DNA from 2 places in the Dermacoccus sp. PE3 genome. Region 2 is predicted to be linked to the other one. Evidence: riboswitches for the same ligand, from Rfam matches in the RefSeq annotation. Region 2 holds a riboswitch; the other holds the start of a gene.

Region 1 (9,841 bases), on a different contig from region 2:
CCACAACCCGCCCTTCGTGGCCCCCGCCGGCCCGCCCGTCCTCATGGGCAACCTCGCCGCGGTGACGAAGAACATCATCCTGTCGACCGCGACGACGCTCATCACGACGACGGACCCGGTGCACATCGCCGAGGACTACGCCTACGCGCAGCACCTCGCCGACGGCCGCGTCGACCTCATGCTCGGACGCGGCAACACCGGACCGGTCTACCCCTGGTTCGGCAAGGACATCCGTGAGGGCATCCCGCTGGCCATCGAGAACTACGCGCTGCTGCGCAAGCTGTGGAGCGAGGAGAACGTGACGTGGGAGGGCAAGTTCCGCACGCCGCTGCAGGGCTTCACCTCGACCCCGCGTCCGATGGACGGCGTCGCGCCGTTCGTCTGGCACGGTTCGATCCGCAGCCCCGAGATCGCCGAGCAGGCCGCCTACTACGGTGACGGCTTCTTCCACAACCACATCTTCTGGCCGCCGGAGCATGCGGCTCAGATGGTGCGCTTCTACCGTGAGCGCTTCGAGCACTACGGTCACGGTCGCGCGGAGGACGCCATCGTCGGTCTGGGTGGTCAGGTGTTCATGGCCGACTCGAAGTCGAAGGCGATGGAGACCTACCGTCCGTACTTCAACAACGCCCCGGTCTACGGCGGCGCCGCCTCCCTCGAGGACTTCACGACGCAGACGCCGCTGACGGTGGGTCCGCCCGACGAGGTCATCGAGCGTACGCTCGGCTTCCGCGAGTACGTCGGCGACTACCAGCGCCAGCTGTTCCTCGTCGACCACGGCGGCATCCCTCACCAGGAGGTGCTCAATCAGATCGAGCTGCTCGGCACGAAGGTCGTCCCGGTGCTGCGCGAGGAGTTCGCCAAGCGCCGCGCCGCCGGTGTGCCGGACGCCCCGACGCACGCCTCACTCGTCGCCGCCGCCGGTGGCGCGAAGGTCGAGGACGAGACGCGCGTCTCCCGTGACGAGGTCACCGGCTCGCGCGCCGAGGACCGCTGAGCGAGATTCACGACCCGAGAAAGGCAGTGGACATGAGCGAGAACAAGACGCTCGTCGTCGTCAGCGGCGGCCTGAGCGAGGAGTCGACGACGCACCGTCTGGCCGACGGTCTGACGAAGGCCGTCGTCACCCGGGCCGATCAGGCCGGTCTGACGACGGATGTCGTGCGTATCGACGTGCGTGACCTCTCGCAGGAGATCGCGTCGGCGTCGCTGACCGGCTTCGCCACGGGCCACCTCGACGAGGCGTACGAGGCCCTGGGTCGTGCGGATGCCGTCATCGCGGTGACGCCGACGTACAAGGCGAGTTACACGGGTCTGTTCAAGGGCTTCTGGGACGTGACGCCGGACGGCGTGATGGCGGGCGTGCCCGTCGTCGTCGCCGCCACCGGCGGCACGGCCCGGCACTCGCTCGTCACGGACTTCGCGTTGCGCCCGCTGTTCGCGTACATGAAGGCGCTCGTCATGCCGACGGCCGTCTACGCCTCGCCCGACGACTGGGCCGGGCGAGGCCTGGAAGCGCGTGCGAGCGAGGCTGCCGATGAGTTGACGCAGCAGCTAGAGCGCGGGCTCGGCGGAGCGGACGTGGCGGTGAACGGCAGTTCTGAGGCGCGCTCGTCCAAGGTTGAAGAAGCGCCGAGAACATCGTCGAAATCGTTTCGTACGCTTGCCGATACGCGCAATCGGGCGCGCGATCCGTTCGTCGCGGTGCCGACGATGGAAGAGATGTTGCGCGGCTGAGCACGACTCGTGACCGGAAGGGGTCCGTCAGGTTCGTCATGAACCTGACGGACCCCTTCGTCACGTTCGTCTGCCGGGATGTGCCATAGTCGGAAGCGTCCTTCGTGGGAGTCCTGAGAACAGGGCTGAGAGGGAGCTGATACTGCTCCGACCGCTACCCGACCTGACCCGGATCATGCCGGCGCAGGCAGCCAAGGAGACCTCGTGGTCGCTCATCCTCCGTTCGGTGCCGACGTTCGTCGACATCTGTTGCGTGGGGTCTTGCCGTGCCTTCGCCCGATCCGAAGGAGGCACCATCATGACGACGTTCAACTCCCGCGAGCTCGCGGCCACCACCGACCGAGCAGCCACGTCGCCGACGTCGGCCCCCGTTCAGACGCGCGCAACCACCCCCGCTGACGGATCGGACGCTCGCCGGAAGCAGTACCGCGACGCGGACGGCCTGCGCGTGCCCTACACCGAGGTCATCCTCGACAACTCCCCCGGCACCGGCGCGGCCAACGCTCCCGTCGAGCTGTACGACACCTCCGGCCCGGGCAGTGACCCCGAGGTCGGGCTGCCGCCGCTGCGCGCCGAGTGGATCGCCGAGCGCGACGACGTCGAGACCTACGCCGGTCGGGAACGCACCCTGCTCGACGACGGCCGCTCGGCCGTCCGACGCGGTGAGGCGAGCCGCGAGTGGCGCGGCGAACGTCGCGCACCGCTGCGCTCCAAGGGCGGTGCCGTCGTCACCCAGATGCACTACGCCCGCAGGGGATTGATCACCCCCGAGATGCGATTCGTCGCCGCCCGCGAGAACTGCGCCGTCGAACTGGTGCGCAACGAGGTCGCCGCCGGGCGCGCGATCATCCCGGCCAACGTCAATCACCCGGAGAGCGAGCCGATGATCATCGGGCGCCGCTTCCTCGTCAAGGTGAACGCGAACATAGGCAACTCGGCCGTGACGTCGTCGATCGCCGAGGAGGTCGACAAGCTGACGTGGGCTACGACGTGGGGCGCCGACACCGTCATGGACCTGTCGACCGGTGACGACATCCACACGACGCGTGAGTGGATCATCCGCAACTCCCCCGTCCCGATCGGCACTGTGCCGATCTACCAGGCCCTCGAGAAGGTCAACGGTGAGGCCGACAAGCTGACGTGGGAGATCTTCCGCGACACCGTCATCGAGCAGTGCGAGCAGGGCGTCGACTACATGACGATCCACGCCGGCGTGCTGCTGCGCTACGTGCCGATGACGGCCGAGCGCATCACGGGCATCGTCAGCCGCGGCGGCTCGATCATGGCCGGCTGGTGTCTCGCGCACCACGAGGAGAACTTCCTCTACACCCACTTCGACGAGCTGTGCGAGATCTTCGCCCGCTACGACGTCGCTTTCTCCCTCGGTGACGGACTGCGCCCCGGCTGCACCGCCGACGCCAACGACGAGGCGCAGCTTTCCGAGCTGCGCACCCTCGCCGAGCTGACGAAGCGGGCATGGCAGTTCGACGTTCAGGTCATGGTCGAGGGCCCCGGGCACGTGCCGCTCGACCTCGTCGAGGAGAACGTGCGCCTGCAGCAGGAGTGGTGTGACGGCGCGCCGTTCTACACGCTCGGCCCGCTCGTCACCGACGTCGCACCCGGCTACGACCACATCACCTCCGCAATCGGCGCGACGACGATCGCGATGGGTGGCACCGCGATGCTGTGCTACGTCACGCCGAAGGAGCACCTCGGGCTGCCGAACCGTGATGACGTCAAGACCGGCGTCATCACGTACAAGCTCGCGGCGCACGCCGCCGACGTCGCGAAGCGCCACCCCGGCGCGCGGGCGTGGGATGACGCGTTGAGCAAGGCGCGCTTCGAGTTCCGTTGGAACGACCAGTTCAACCTGTCGCTCGACCCCGACACCGCGCGCGAGTTCCACGACGAATCGCTGCCCGCCGAGGCGGCGAAGACGGCACACTTCTGCTCGATGTGCGGGCCGAAGTTCTGCTCGATGCGCATCAGCCAGGACGTGCGCCACCGCTTCGGTGACGCCGGCGCCCAGCAGCGCGTCGTCAGCGAGAGCGAGGCCCGTGAGGGCATGCAGCAGATGTCGAAGACGTTCGTCGAGCTCGGACGCAGCGTCTACGTCGAACCCGACACCGCCCACGCCTTGGCAACCCCCACGCCCCAGGACTGACGGGTTCGCAACGGTGGGGGGTGAAGCAACTCGACTCCGCCCCTCACCGACTCTTGTCTCCGCCCCATCTGCGATCTACGTCCACATTCGCGAACGGCGTACCCATCTGCGCTTTTCGGTCACATTCGCCTGTGCCACGGCCTGCCGGGCCGGCTCGAGCGTCAGCCCGTCGCGCGAGCTTGCTCCGCCAGACGCGGCAGGTCGTCGAGGCTGACGGCGGCGAGGTCGGGGACGACGACGAGGCCGTCGAGCTGCGGGATCTCGACGAGGTGCGGCACGGCGAGCGTCGGCACCCCGGCCGCGACGGCGGAGCGCACGCCGGTGGCGGAGTCCTCGATCGCGACGCACTGCTCGGGCGCGAGCGCGAGGTCGTGTGCGGCCCGCAGGTACGGCTCCGGGTGCGGCTTGCCGTGTTCGACCATGTCGCCGGTGACGACGACTTCGAACGTCCCCGCAGGCAGGGAATCGACGAGAACCCGGGCGAACGACTCGTACGACATCGTGACGAGGGCGCACGGTAGACCCGCGTCGCGCGCCGCGAGCAGGAGCTCGCGGGCCCCCGGTCGCCACGGCACGTGCTCACGCAGCTTGACGACGACACGTTCGAGCAGGGCGTCGACGATCTCCTCCGGCGTGAGGGGAATGCCGGTCTGTTCCTTGATGATGCGCCCCGAGACGATGAGCGCGTTGCCGACCAGTTGGAACGCCTGGGCGTCGCTCCACGTGCCGCCGTGCGACTCGATGAGGTCGTTCTCGGCCTCCATCCAGTACGGCTCGGTGTCGATGAGTGTTCCGTCCATGTCCCACAGCACGCCGTGAGGCCTCGTCGGGGCGTGCGTGACACGCTGCTCGAGGCGCGTGAGGTGGGGCGTCGGGTTCACGGTCAGTCTTCCGGGTCGTAGCTGAGGTTGGGGGCGAGATGACGCTCCGCGTCCTTCACCGACCAGCCCTTTCGCCCAGCGTAGTCCTCCACCTGATCGCGCCCGATCCGTCCGACGACGAAGTAGCGCGATTCGGGGTGGGCGAAGTACCACCCGGACACCGACGCTCCCGGCCACATCGCACGCGACTCGGTGAGTTCGACACCGATCTCACGCGTGACATCGAGCAACTCGAAGAGGGTGTCCTTCTCCGTGTGCTCGGGGCACGCCGGGTAGCCCGGCGCGGGGCGAATGCCGGTGTAGCGCTCGGCGATGAGGTCCTCGTTGGAGAGGTTCTCCCCTGCCTCGTGACCCCAGAACTCGGTGCGAACGCGCTCGTGCATGCGCTCGGCGAGCGCCTCGGCCAATCGGTCGGCCAGGGCCTCGAGCAGGATCGCGGAGTAGTCGTCGAGTTCCTCCTTGAACGCGGCGATCCGAGCCGGAAGCTCGGTACCGGCGGTCACGGCGAAGGCGCCGACCCAGTCGTCCACGCCGGAGCCCTGCGGCGCGACGAAGTCGGCCAGGGAACGGTTCGGCACGCCCTCGCGGTGCTGACCCTGCTGGCGCAGGTGATGCAAACGAGCACGCTCGTCGGAACGCTCGGCGTCCGTAAACAGGACGGTGTCGTCGCCGTCGCCCGCGGCGGGCCAGAAGCCGATGACAGCGGCCGGGTGGAGCCAGCCCTCGGCCTCGACGCGGTCGAGCATCTCCTGCGCATCGTCGTAGAGCTTGCGTGCTGCCTCACCCTGGGCGGGGTTGCTCAGAATGTCCGGGAAGCGGCCCTTCATCTCCCACGCGGCGAAGAAAGGCTGCCAGTCGATGTACTCGCGCAGCTCGCTCACGGGGTAGTCGGCGAACGTGCGTGTCACCGGAGCACCGTCCGCGGCGAGTGTCGGCGCGGCGGGCACAGCACCGAGGTCGAGCATCGGGCGGTTCTCCCGAGCCGCATCGAGGGTGAGCAGCGGGCGGTCGTCACGCTTGGCCGCGTGGCGCGCACGCAGGGAGTCGTAGTCGGCCGTCACGTCCGCGAGGAGCGCCTCGCGACGGGCGCCCTTCGACAGGAGCGCGGCAACGACCGGTACGGAGCGCGAGGCGTCCTTGACCCACACGACGGGCTGGTCGTAGCGCTGATCGATCTTGACGGCGGTGTGTGCGCGCGACGTCGTGGCGCCCCCGACGAGCAGGGGCAGGTCGAAGCCCTGTCGCTGCATCTCCCCCGCGACGTTCACCATCTCCTCGAGCGAGGGCGTGATGAGGCCCGACAGGCCGATGATGTCGGCCTCGTGCTCACGGGCAGCGTCGAGGATCTTCTGCCCGGCCACCATGACGCCGAGGTCGATGACCTCGTAGTTGTTGCACTGCAACACCACGCCGACGATGTTCTTGCCGATGTCGTGGACGTCGCCCTTGACCGTCGCGAGCACGACCGTGCCGTTCGTCTGCTTGCCCGTCGTGCCGCTCTTCACCTTCTCCGCCTCGATGAAGGGGATGAGGTACGCGACGGCCTTCTTCATGACCCGGGCCGACTTCACGACCTGGGGCAGGAACATCTTGCCGGCACCGAAGAGGTCGCCGACGACGCCCATGCCGTCCATGAGCGGGCCCTCGATCACCTCGAGCGGGCGCTTGCCCTCGGCCTCGAGCTCCGCGCGCATTTCCTCGGTGTCGTCCTCGATGAAGTCGTCGATGCCCTTGACGAGGGCGTGCGTGATGCGGTCGCGCACCGGCTCCTCGCGCCACCTCTCGGACTTCGTCTCGGCGACGGCGTCGACGGTGTTGAAGCGCTCGGCGGCCTCGAGGAGGCGCTCCGTGGCGTCGGGTCGACGGTTGAGCACGACGTCCTCGACGAGGTCGCGCAGTTCGGGGTCGATCTCGTCGTACACGACGAGCGCGCCCGCGTTGACGATGCCCATGTCCATCCCCGCGGAGACGGCGTGGAAGAGGAAGACAGCGTGGATCGCCTCGCGCACGGGGTTGTTGCCGCGGAAGCTGAACGAGACGTTGGAGACGCCGCCGGAGACGAGGGCACCCGGCAGGTTCTCCTTGATCCAGCGCGTGGCCTCGATGAAGTCCACGCCGTAGTTGGCGTGTTCCTCGATACCCGTACCGATGGCGAAGATGTTGGGGTCGAAGATGATGTCCTCGGCCGGCAGGCCCACCTCGGGGCCGGTGAGGATGTCGTAGGCGCGTCGGCAGATGTCCTTGCGCCGCTCGAGAGTGTCGGCCTGGCCGTCCTCGTCGAAGGCCATGACGACGGCCGCAGCGCCGTAGCGCTTGACGAGTCGCGCCTGCTCGACGAACGGCTCGACGCCCTCCTTCATCGAGATGGAGTTGACGATCGACTTGCCCTGGATGCACTTGAGTCCGGCTTCGATGACGTCCCACTTCGAGGAGTCGACCATGACCGGAACGCGGCTGATGTCGGGTTCGGACGCGATGAGCTTGCAGAAGCGGTCCATCGCCTCGATGCCGTCGATCATCCCCTCGTCCATGTTGATGTCGATGATCTGAGCGCCGTTCTCGACCTGCTGACGAGCCACAGACAAGGCGGTGGGGTAATCGCCGTCCTTGATGAGCTTGCGGAATCGAGCCGAACCGGTGATGTTCGTGCGCTCACCGACGTTGACGAAGAGCGAGTCGTCGTCGACGGTGAAGGGCTCGAGGCCGGAAAGCCTTAGAGCAGAACCGATCTCGGGCACCGGGCGTGGCGGCAGCTTCTCGATCTTTTCCGCGATGGCCGCGATGTGGTCCGGGGTCGTGCCGCAGCATCCACCGACGATGTTGACGAGTCGGTCGGTGGCGAACGTCGTGACGACCCCCGCCATTGCGTCGGGCGTCTCGTCGTACTCACCGAAGGCGTTCGGCAACCCCGCGTTCGGGTAGCAGGAAACGAAACAGTCTGCGATGCGGGAGATCTCGGCGACGTACGGTCGCATCTCGTCCGCGCCGAGTGCACAGTTGAGGCCGACGGCCAGCGGCTTGCTGTGACGCACCGAGTTCCAGAACGCCTCGCTCGTCTGGCCCGACAGCGTACGTCCCGAGGCGTCGGTGATCGTGCCCGAGATGACGATCGGCCAACGGCGGCCGCGCTGCTCGAACAGGACGTCGAGTGCGAACAGAGCCGCCTTGGCGTTGAGGGTGTCGAAGATCGTCTCGACGAGCATGATGTCGACGCCGCCGTCGGCCAGGCCTTCGGCCTGCTCGAGATAGGCCGAGACGAGCTCGTCGAAGGAGATGTTGCGCTTGCCCGGGTCGTTGACGTCCGGCGAGATAGACGCGGTGCGGTTCGTCGGGCCGATGGCGCCGGCCACGAAGCGGGGACGCTCGTCGGTGGCGACGGCATCGGCGGCGTTGCGCGCGAGTTTCGCCGAGGCGACGTTGAGCTCGTACGCGAGGTCGCTCATGTCGTAGTCGGCGAGCGAGATGCGCTGGGCGTTGAAGGTGTTCGTCTCGACGATGTCGGCGCCGGCTTCGAGGTACTCGCGGTGGATTCCCTCGATGACGTCGGGCGCGGTGAGCGAGAGCAGGTCGTTGTTGCCCCGCAGGTCGCTCGGGTAGTCGGCGAAACGCTCGCCTCGGTAGTCGGCTTCGGTGAGGCCGGCGCGCTGGATCATCGTTCCCATGGCGCCGTCCATGATGAGGAGGCGATCGCTCAGGAGGCGCCTGAGTTCGTCCGTGCGATCCGTGCTGGTCGTGACGAACTCGTCCTGGTCGGTCGTTGTCTTGGAGCGGCTGCTCACGTGACGTCCCTTCACCGAAGATGGTCTGAACGCCACATGCTAAGCGGGAGCGAGGTACCGGCCTTGGTGCGCGCAGCCTCGTGGCCGCATACTGGAACGCTTGCCGATCTTTCGACCCGAAGGGGTGCCCGCAGTGCGTCGTCACTTCGAACTCGTCACCGAGACCGCGCCCACCGTCATCGTCGCGTTCCAGGGGTGGAACGACGTGTCCGGTGCGGCCCTGGACGCCGTCGACCACCTCGTCACCCAGACGAAGGCTCGGCTGTGGGCCGACATCGATCCTCAGGACTACTACGACTTCCAGGTCAACCAGCCGCGCGTCGACGTCGTCGACGGCGAGCGTCGCATCATCTGGCGCACGACCGAGGTCCACCACGCGGTGATGGCCGGGGTGGGCGATGTGCTGCTCGTCAAGGGCATCGAACCGTCGTTCCGCTGGAAGGCGTTCCTCGACGAACTGCTCACGATGCTCGACGACGTGAACCCCCGTCGCGTGGTCCTGTGCGGCGTGCTCGACGGCGAAGTGGCCCACACGCGTCCGTTCCCCGTCGCCTTCACGTCCCCTCAGCCGGTGACCCGGGCGGCCCACGACGCACGGACACCCACCTACATCGGACCGACGGGCATCGTCGGGGTGCTCGTCGATGCCCTCGGTCGCACTGCGTACGAGACGCTCTCGATGTGGGTGACCGTTCCTCGATACGCGCTCGGTGGGCCCCAGCCGAAGGTCTCCCTGACCGTCGTCAGCGCGCTGGAACGCCTTCTCGAGACGCCGCTCCCCCTGGCCGATCTCGAGGAGCAGGCGCGCGCGTGGGAACGGGGTGTGAGCGACCTCGTGGCGGAGGACGGTGAGATGGCGTCCTACGTCGACACGCTCGAGAACACCGTCGACGTCACCGAACTGCCCGAGGCGTCGGGAGACGCCATCGCGCAGGAGTTCGAGCAGTTCCTCCGCCGCCGCGACGACGACCAGCTCTGAGCGCACGAACAAGGACCGGCCCGCCCCCACGTGGGGACGGGCCGATCCTCGCGAGAGTCGGAGTGTGACTCAGAGGCGGACGCCGAGCAGGGCCTCGACCGCTTCGCGGACCTGGCCACCGGAACCGATGGCCTCGTTCTCCGCGGTCTCACACCAAGCGTCCACGGCGGCGAGCGCCGATGCGGTGTCGAGGTCGTTGCGCAGGGCCCGGCGCAGATCCGCGACGACGGCCTCGGCGTCCCCACGATCGTTGGACGTGGCGGCACGCCAGCGTGCCAGTCGCTCCTTGGCCGCCTCGAGC
Region 2 (9,841 bases):
CGGCCCCTGCGGTCGGAGGGCACGTTGCATCGCGTGGAAGGGTCGCGCAACGTCCGGCGAACTCTCGGTGAAGCCCCTGGCGTGGCGCTGACGGCGTCGGCGACGGTGAGCACGTGAGCCTCACCGACATCGCGGTCGCCCACCGGGGCGGCGCCGGCCTCGCGCCCGAGAACACCCTCGCCGCGTTCGAGATGTCGCACGCCCTCGGCCTGCGCCTGCTCGAGACCGATGTCCAGGTGACGAAGGACGGTGTTGCGCTCGCCTTTCACGACGCGACGCTCGCGCGAACGGCCGGGATCGACGCGCGTGTGCGAGATCTCACGTGGGAGGAACTGCGCGCCGTCCGGGTTGGCGGTGAGCCGATCCTGCGCCTCGACACCCTGCTCGACGCCTTTCCCGATGCGAGTTTCCTCATCGATCTCAAGACGGTGCGCGCAGCGGCCCCACTCGTCGACGCCGTGCGCCGCACGCGCAGTGCCGAGCGCGTCTGCGTCGCCGACGGCCGAGACACCTGGCTGCGCGATGTCGCCGAGACGACCGGCTGCGCGCGTTCGCTCGGCTGGCGCGGCCTGTTGACGCTCATGGGTGCAGCGAAGACGGGCACCCGAGCCCCGCGGCGCGTGCTTCACGGCGCGTTCGCCGCCCACATCGCCACCCGGCTGGGCGGCATCCCGTGGATGGCGGATGCGCGAGCCGCCGCACGCCTGGTCGACATGACGCACGACGCCGGGCTTCGCCTCGTGACGTGGACCGTCAACGACAGCGCCCAGATGACCCGCTACCTCGACGCGGGCGTCGACTCCGTCATCACCGACCGGCCCGACCTGCTGCGTGAGGTGCTCGTCGCCCGCGACGCGTGGACGGCGCCCGAAGGTTTGCCGCTCGTGCGCACTCAGCCGAAGCGCACCGCCCCCGAGGAACTGACGCGGACGCCGACACGCGCGCCCTCGTCGAGCGTCGCGGCAGTCGGCGCGTCATCGCTCGGATAGGCGATCGCCTCCAGTTCGCGTCCCGGCAGAGCATCGAGGGTGACGCTGACGTGGGTCGCCTCGCCCGACGCCGACACCCGCGCCACCCTTCCGGGCAGAGCGCCGGGGGCGTCGACCCCGACGACCCGCAGGCCACCGCGCCGTAGCGCCCAGGCAGCGCGTTCGAGGCCGAGCCGCTGTGCTTCGTCCGGGGTGAGGTGCGTGGTGAACCCGAGGAAGTCAGCGGTCTCCTCGTCCACCGGGTGAGCCCAGACCTCGCGCGTCGAGCCGTGCTGAACGATGCGACCGTCGCGCATGATCGCCATGTCGTCCGCGACCGTGAGCGCTTCGTCGTGATCGTGTGTGACGAAGAGGGCCGTCGCACCCTCGGCGAGCAGAACGGAGCGCAGATCGCCCGCGAGGCGTTCGCGCAGTGAGCGGTCGAGAGCCGACAGCGGCTCGTCGAGCAGGAGCAGCCGGGGGCGCGCGGCGAGCGCCCGCGCGAGCGCAACCCGCTGCTGCTGGCCGCCCGAAAGCGTTGCCGGACGGCGTGATTCGAGCCCCGAGAGGCCGACGAGGTCGAGCAGTTCGGCCACGCGGGCGTCACGGTCGGCAGCGGGTGTGCCCCGTCGCGCCAGCGCGTAGGCGACGTTGCCTGCCACGTCGAGGTGGCCGAAGAGTTGCCCGTCCTGGAACATGAGCGCGAAGTCGCGTTTGTGAGTGGGCACGCGCGTCACGTCGGTGCCGTCGAAGGCGATGCGTCCGGCCTCGAGCGCCTGCAGACCGGCGACGGCGCGCAGGAGCGTCGACTTGCCGCAGCCGCTCGGGCCGAGCACGGCGAGCACGCGCCCGCGCGGCAGCGTGAGGGAGACGTCGTCGAGTGCGGGCGTGGCGTTGCCGGCGAAGGTGACGCGGGCGTCCGTCACCTCGAGGCCTCCGGCGTCCTCCCGATCCTGGGGCTGCGTCATCCGTCCATCCTTCCCGCGGCGCTGCCGCCGATGCGTTCCACGGCAGCCATGACGAGGGCCGTCACCGTCGCGAGCAACACGGAAGCCGCCATCGCTGCCCCGAAGTTGCCCGCGCCGGGGCGGCCGAGCAGTTGATAGATGAGAACGGGCAGCGTCGGCGACTCGGGCTGGGCGAGAAACGCCGTCGCCCCGAACTCGCCGAGCGACACGGCGAGGGCGAACCCCGCCGCGGCGACGAAGGGACGCCACAGGTGTGGCAGGTCGGCCGTCATCCAGGCGCGCAACGGGCTCGCGCCGAGGGCGGCCGCGGCTTCACGCGACCTCGGGTCGAGCGAGCGCAGCACGGGTACGAGCGCGCGCACGACGAGCGGCAGCGCGACGGTGGCCTGCGCGATCGGGATGAGGATCGGCGAGCTGCGCAGATCGAGCGGCGGACGGTCGAGGGTGAGAAGGAAACCGAAGCCGACCGTCACGGCCGAGACGCCGAGCGGCAGCATGAACGCAGCGTCGAGGCCCGCAATGACGCGGCGGCCGCGCGGCGTGCGAGCCCGCCACGAGACGACGACCGACACCATGACGCCGAGCGCGAGCGCGAGCAGTGCCGCGTCGAGGGCGATGCGCCACGAAACCGAGAGGGCGGCCAGGGCGGCCAGTTCTCCGCCGAGCGCGCGGTAGTGCACGAGGGACCAGCCGTCGCCGTCACGCAGCGAGCGCAGGACGAGGGTGAAGAGAGGTGTGACGACGAGAGCCAAGGCGAAGAGGGTGGCAGCGAGCGCCGGGGCGTCGGATCGGGTGACTCGGCGCGGCTCGTCGGCCACCGCGACGCCGCGGCGCACAACGGAATCACTGCGCCGCAGACCCGAGCGGGCCCGCTCAGCGCCGAGCAGCAACAGCGCGACGAGGACGAACTGCACGGTCGAGAGCACCGCGGCGGCGCGCATGTCGAGGAACTCGACCGTGAGCGAGTAGATCTCGGTCTCGAGCGTCGCGTAACGCAGCCCGCCGAGCATGAGCACGATGCCGAACGCCGTCGAACAGAAGAGGAACACGACCGTCGCGGCACTGACGACGGCGGGACGCAACGCCGGCCACGTCACCGTCCGGAAGACCTGGGCGGGCGATGCTCCGAGGCCGGCTGCCGCCTGCGCGGTGCGCGGGTCGAGGGAGGCCCACATCGGCCCGACCGTGCGCACGACGACGGAGATGTTGAAGAACACCATCGCGAGCAGCACCGGCTGCCACGTTCCGTCCCACCCCAGCGCCGCGAGCGGCCCGCCGGGGGCGAACAGCGAGCGGAACGCCACGCCGACGACGACCGTCGGCAACACGAACGGCAGGACGACGAGGGCGCGCCACAGCCCCGCCAACGGCACCCGCAGGCGGTAGAGCACGTGCGCGACGGGCAGCCCGAGCGCCACCGAGCAGAGCGTCGCGAGCGCCGCCATCCACAGCGTGAACCACAGCACGCGCAGGGTACGCGGGCGGGTGACGACGTCCCAGGCACCCGCGAGGTCAACGCCCCCACCGTCGCCCGTGACGCCGCGCACCGCCATCGCGAGAACCGGCCACCCGAAGAAGATGCCGAGGAAGACGAGCGGCACCGCGGCGAGCAACGCGAGCACGAGCACGCGCGGGAGGGACGAGGTTCCCGCGCGTGCTCGTGCTGCCGGCGCAGCGACGCCGTCACGGCTCACTTCGACGTGACGTCCTTCCACTGCGTCAGCCACGTCTGACGCTTCTCGTCGATCTGCGCCGGCGAGACGTCGATCGTCTTCTCGGCGGGCTTCACCGTCTTCGCCCACTCAGGCGGCAGCTCGACCGAGGAGTCGACCGGGAAGACGTACATCGAGTTCGGCAGCGACTTCTGGAAGCTCTTGCCGTTCATGAAGTCGATGAACGCCTTGGCGCCCTCGGGGTTCTTCGCGCCCTTGATGACGCCCGCGTACTCGTTCGAGCGGAAGCACGTGTTGCCGAGCGCCGACGTCGTCGACTTGCCCGCACCGTCCACCGTGAACGCCGGCGAACTGTCGTAGCTGACGACGATCGGGCGGCTGCCCTTGCCCTCACCGGCGGTGTAGTCGACGTTCCAGGCGTCGCTCCAGCCCGACGTCAGCTTGAGGCCGTTGCTCATGAGCTTCGTCCAGTACGGCTTCCAGCCGTTCTCCCCGTACTTGCCGACCGTGGCGAGGAAGAACGCCATGCCGGGCGAACTCGACGAGGCGCCTGGCGCCACCATGAGGTTCTTGTACTCCGGCTTCGTCAGGTCGTCGAGGCTCGCCGGCTTCTTCTTGTTGTTCTTCGTGAACCACGCGTCGTCGACGTTGACGCACACCGACGCCGTGTCGATGGGCGACAGCACGCCCTTGCCCTGGCCGTCCGGCAGGTCGTACGTCGACGTCGACGCAGCGGCAGCCTTCGACGTGTACGGCTCGAGCACGCCCTCCTTCGTCACCCGCGACGCGAACGTGTTGTCGATGCCGAAGACGACGTCGCCCGTCGGATTGTTCTTCGCGAGCACCAACTTGTTGGCCAGGGTGCCCGCGTCGCCCGACTTCGACACCTTCACGGTGTAGCCGGTCTGCTTCGTGAACTCGTCCATGACGGCTTTGTCGGGCGCCCAGGACTCGTGGGTCACGAGCGTCACCGTCTTGCTCTTCGCATCCGACGCTGACGCCGACGACTTCGTCTTCGTGTCACTGACGCTGCACGCCGACGTCGCCAACACCGCAACACCTGCCACCAGCGCAGCCACCGTCGTCGGCACGGGGTGGGAACCACCCGTCCGCTCGGTCACGTGGAACTTGCTCATCACGACGTCCTCCTCACCTCGAGTGAGGGACCACGCCCGCAAGCGGCACGAGCCGCGCACGAACGGGTGAGTCTCGACTTCCTCCGCCGGTGCTAACCGGTTCAGGTTCGAGGGTTTAGTGCCCTACCTCGGCACGATCTCAGCGCAACGTGCGCTCCCCTGTCGTTCGCAGGCGACATTACACGTCGACCAATCGGCCCGCACGACTGGCGAACACACAACACCGCCTGCGAATATGGGCACAAGACATTGACCACCCTTGGAAGGGGAGACAACATGGGCAACCTCGTCTGGAAGGTACTCAGCCTCGGCGCCGGAATCGTCGCCAGCAAGGCAGCCACCACCGTCGCGACCAAGGGCTGGAAGACCGCCACCGGCAAGAGCCCGCGCAGCGCCAAGGACCCGAACGCCGGCATCCTCGAAGCCGCCATCTACGCCGCCATCTCCACCGGCGCCCTCGCCGCCGCCAAGATGTACGCCGAGCGTCGCGCAGCCGACTACTACACCAAGTCCGCCGGCCACCCGCCGCAGGCGCTCGTCAAGCGCGCCGAGGAAGAGGCCAAGGAAGCCAAGAAGGGCAAGAGCCAGGCGCCTGTCGTCGTCATGAAGTGATTCCCTTCGTGCTGTCGCACCGAGCGTGGCGGCCGAGCCTGCGAGGCCGCCACGCTCGGTGCGACAGCACTCGGGGGAGTCCGCTTCCAGCGGGGTCGCGCACTCAAGGAGTGTTGCGGCCCCGTTGCCGTACCCGGCTCTTCATACCCGCCGGGTTGATCGTTTCCCTGCGTGACGGGGTCGCGCACTCGAGGAGTGTTGCGGCCCCGTTGCCGTACCCGGCGCTTATGCCGCGGGTCTTTTCTCCCCCTTTGGGGTGAAGTGTTACGACGCGTCATGACGGGAGTTTTCGCGTTCCTTCCGCTGCACCGCGACGCGCTGTAGCGTCATCGCATGACGACGACGTCCGCGGGTGAAAACCCCACCAACAGCGGCCCCCACGAGGGCGTTCCCGGCGCGTTCTCCGCGTACCGCGACTACATCCCCGCCACCAAGGGCGTGCACGACGAATCCGTCACCGCCGACGCCAAGATGCGGCCCGACTACTGCACCGTCCTCAGCCGCATCGAAGCCCTCGGCTCCGAACGCCTCACCGCGCGCCTCCGGGAAACCGCCGATGACCTCGAAGAACTGGGCGTCACGATCAACTCCAAGGACGGCAACCGCCCCTACCCCATCGACATCGCGCCCCGCATCATCACCGCCGAACGCTGGGCCGAGATCAGCGCAGGCCTCGAACAGCGCGTGCGCGCGCACGAGCTGTTCCTGCGTGACGTCTACGGCCCGGGCGAAATTCTCAAAGCCGGCCGCATCGACCGCGAAGTCCTGCGCCGCGCGCCCGGCTACTCCAAGGACGGCCACAAGGTGCCCGAAGGGTTCGTCCGCGCCGGCCTGTGCGGGCTCGACCTCGTCTCCCCCTCCGCCGGCGAATGGATCGTCCTGGAGGACAACCTGCGGATGCCCGGTGGGCTCGGCATGAGCCACATCAACCGGCGCATCCTCGAAGACCACTTCGCCGAGATCCTGCCCACGCCCGGCAAACTGCGTCACCCCCGCGAGGCCTACCCCATCCTGCGCGAAGCCTTCCTCGCGGCAGCAGCTCTCGTCGAGGGCGCAGACGCCGACGACGAACTCGGCCTGTGCATGGTCTCCCCCGGTGAAACCGACACCACGTGGTACGAGCAGAACCTCGTCAGTGGCGAAATCGGCGCAGCCCTCGTCACCGCCGACAAACTGCTCGTCGACGACGGCATCCTCTACCGCCTCGACGGTGACGATCGCCACCGCATCCACCTCCTCAACCCGCGGATGGGCGAGGAGGAACTGTTCGGCTCCGAGGGCACCGACGGGCGCAAGCTCGCCGAGACACTGCGCGACGTCATGGCTGCCGGTGCCGTCACCATCATCAACGCCCCCGGCAACGGTCTCGCCGACGACAAGGCCGTCTACGCACTCGTGCCCGACATGATCGACTTCTACCTCGGCGAGGAACCCCTCATCGGCCAGGTGCCGACGTTGCTGTGCTCCGACGAGAAGCAGCGCGAGGAGGTCCTCGACCGGCTCGACGAGCTCGTCGTCAAGCCCATCGACGGCTACGGCGGCACCGGCATCACCGTCGGTCCCGAGTGCTCCGAGGACGAACTCGAGGAGCGACGCAGCGAAATCCGAGAGACGCCGGAGCGGTTCGTCGCGCAGGACATCATCCCGCTCTCCACACTGCCGACCCTCTCCGACGGAGCATTCGCGCCCAGTCACGTCGATCTTCGAGCCTTCGTCATGCAACGCCCCGACCCGAACGACCCCTCGCGCACGATCGCCCAGACGGCGCCCACCGCGATGACGCGAGTCGCTCCGGTGGGCACGATGATCGTCAACGTCTCCGCGGGTGGAGGCGGGAAGGACACCTGGATCAAGTCGTGAGCTTCAACCCCCGAACGAGCGAGACCTCGCCCGCCCGGCCGTCGGTCCGCCACTCTCTTCACCCGTGCCTGTCCCCCGACGGCAAGCTGCTCGCCGCCGTCGTCATCGACGAGGACGGCTACCCGCACGCCGTGCAGCGTCCGCTCGCCACACCCGACGGCGTCGGTGCCGGCCCCGAACGCACCGTGCCCATCCCGACGCCGGGCCCGGTGCGCAACGTCGCGTACTCCCACGACGGTCACTGGATCGCCTGCGAGGTCGCCCCCGACGGTGGTGAGCGCGAGGAGATCTGGCTGTTCACCACCGACCCGGACGACCAGAGCGCGGTCAACCCGTTCGAGTTCACCGACGCGACCGTGCAGATCGTCTGCTGGGACGGCGTCGAACTCGCCCTCACCGCCATCGACGACTCGGGTCTGGCCGAAGGTCGCGTCCTGTCCGCCGTCACCCAGGACGTGCGCGTCGTCGACCGGCGGGTCGGCGGCGAACTCGTCCACGTCCGCGACGGCGTGGCGCTGTTCCGCGTCGGTTCGCGTGGCCACCGCGAGTTGCTGCGCGTCGACGTCGGCGGCGCCTGGTGGCCGCTTCTGCCGCCCGACCCCGGGTCGACGACCGACGCCGGCGTCGTGCTCGACGCAGGGCACGAGAGCGGCGTCATGCGAGCCCTCGTGCGCAGCGACCACCACGGCGAACGCTTCCGCCTGCTCGACGTGCGCGTCGGCCCCGACGGCACCGACGTCCGTGAACTCGCCGCGCGGGCCGACGCCGATCTCGACGAGTTCTCCGTCAGCCGTGACGGGTCCACCGCCACGCTGCTGTGGAACCACGACGGTCGCAGCCGCATCCAGATCCTCGACCTGCGCTACGGCGAACCCCGCGAACTCCCCGCGCCGCGCTTGCCGAAGGTCGTCGTCACCTCGCCGTCCCTCACCGCGGACGGACGGCTGCTCACGTTCTGTGTGCAGGGCCCCGAGTTCCCACCGCGCGTCGTGCTCTGGGACGTCGCGCACGGCACGTGGACCGGCGACGAGCCCGGCGCGAACCTGTCGCCCGAGGATCCTAGGCCACCCATCGGTGCGCCCGGCCCGCTCGCGCGCTACAGCGCGGAGCCGAAGGGCGAAACGGCAGCGCCCGACCCCGAGGCCGACGAGGCTGACTCACGTCCCCTCACCGTGCTCGTCGACGCCGGCAGCGCGACGTTCGTCCCCGAACTCGTGCGCTACCCCGCACGCGACGGCCTCGAGCTCACGGCGTGGGTCTACCGCTGCGGTGACGAGCCCGCGCCGACGATGGTCTACTTCCACGGTGGCCCCGAGGGGCAGTCGCGGCCGAGCTACAACAACGTGCTGCGTCAGGCCGTCGACGCGGGCTACACCGTCGTCGCGCCGAACGTGCGCGGCTCGTCCGGCCAGGGGCGTGCGTTCAGCCACGCCGACGAGCGCTACTCGCGCCTGTCAGCCATCGACGACGTCGCCGACACCGTCGCCTACCTCGTGAAGACAGGCATCTCCGACCCCGAGAAGATGGTGGTCAGCGGACGCTCGTACGGCGGCTACCTCACCCTCGCGACGCTCGTGCGTCACCCCGAGCTGTGGCGTGGCGCCATCGCAGCCTGCGGCATGAGCGACCTCGAAACGTTCTACCGCGACACCGAGCCGTGGATCGCCGTCGCCGCTCTGCCGAAGTACGGTCACCCCCTGCAGGAGCGCGAACTGCTGCAGGAGTTGTCGCCGATCCACGGGCTGGGAGAGGTCATCGTTCCCGTGCTCTTCGTCCACGGCGCGCACGACACCAACGTGCCCGTCAACGAGACACGTCAGGCCATCGCCGTCCTGGAGTCGAACGGGGTGGGCACCGACCTGCTCCTGTTCGAGGACGAAGGCCACGAGTTCGTCAAGAGAGCCAACCGGCACCGCCTCGGTGACCGGGTCGTCGCATTTCTCGAGGAGGTACTGGGCTGATGTTCGGTCGAGGCAAAGGTTCCAAGGCGTCGGAGGGCGACCTCGCCGCGCAGGTCGTCGAGTGGCGGCGGTGGCTTCACGAGAACGCCGAGCGTTCGTACGAGGAGCACGAGACGACGGATTACGTCGCCTCAGTGCTCGAGGACATGGGCCTCAAGGTTCACCGCTTCGACATGGGCACCGGTCTGTGGTGTGACGTTCCCGCCGCCGACGGAGCCTCGTCGAAGGACGTCGTGGGGCTGCGCGCCGACATCGACGCCCTGCCCATGACGGAGGACACGGGGCTCGACTTCGCGAGCGCCAACGAGGGCGTCAGCCACGCGTGCGGGCACGACGCGCACACGGCCATGCTGCTCGGCGCCGCGTCGCTGCTCGTGGCCGACCCGCCCCCGCAGCCCGTGCGCCTCATCTTCCAGCCGGCCGAGGAGACACAGCCCGGCGGTGCGAAGAAGTGCGTCGAGGAGGGCGTCACCGACGGTCTGACGCAGCTCATGGGGTTGCACTGTGACCCACACCGCCCCACCGGTGAGGTCGGAGTCATCGCCGGCCCCATCACCTCCTCGAACGCCAACTTCGGCATCACCGTGACGTCGTCGGGCGGTCACACGGCCCGTCCGCACGAGACGGGCGACACGATCTTCGCCGCTGCGCAGATCGTCACCG

The links. A riboswitch is a leader RNA that binds a small molecule or an ion and turns the genes downstream of it on or off. The one in region 2 is predicted to bind thiamine pyrophosphate.
Region 1: another riboswitch for thiamine pyrophosphate. It lies ahead of thiC (phosphomethylpyrimidine synthase ThiC); the one in region 2 lies ahead of AA983_RS02115 (thiamine ABC transporter substrate binding subunit).

Annotation. Positions count from the first base shown of each region.
Region 1 is NZ_LDCM01000005.1:253,219-263,059, reverse strand. Features, by position in the region: gene AA983_RS13735 (CE1758 family FMN-dependent luciferase-like monooxygenase) at 1-997, shown strand, start outside; gene AA983_RS13730 (CE1759 family FMN reductase) at 1,030-1,737, shown strand; TPP riboswitch at 1,832-1,946, shown strand; gene thiC (phosphomethylpyrimidine synthase ThiC) at 2,036-3,901, shown strand; gene AA983_RS13720 (HAD family hydrolase) at 4,063-4,782, opposite strand; gene metH (methionine synthase) at 4,785-8,561, opposite strand; gene AA983_RS13710 (PAC2 family protein) at 8,662-9,540, shown strand; gene mshC (cysteine--1-D-myo-inosityl 2-amino-2-deoxy-alpha-D-glucopyranoside ligase) at 9,610-9,841, opposite strand, start outside.
Region 2 is NZ_LDCM01000001.1:452,308-462,148, forward strand. Features, by position in the region: gene AA983_RS02100 (glycerophosphodiester phosphodiesterase family protein) at 114-989, shown strand; gene AA983_RS02105 (ABC transporter ATP-binding protein) at 893-1,936, opposite strand; gene AA983_RS02110 (ABC transporter permease) at 1,933-3,663, opposite strand; gene AA983_RS02115 (thiamine ABC transporter substrate binding subunit) at 3,627-4,745, opposite strand; TPP riboswitch at 4,807-4,916, opposite strand; gene AA983_RS02120 (DUF4235 domain-containing protein) at 5,022-5,357, shown strand; gene AA983_RS02125 (circularly permuted type 2 ATP-grasp protein) at 5,691-7,217, shown strand; gene AA983_RS02130 (alpha/beta fold hydrolase) at 7,214-9,178, shown strand; gene AA983_RS02135 (amidohydrolase) at 9,178-9,841, shown strand, end outside.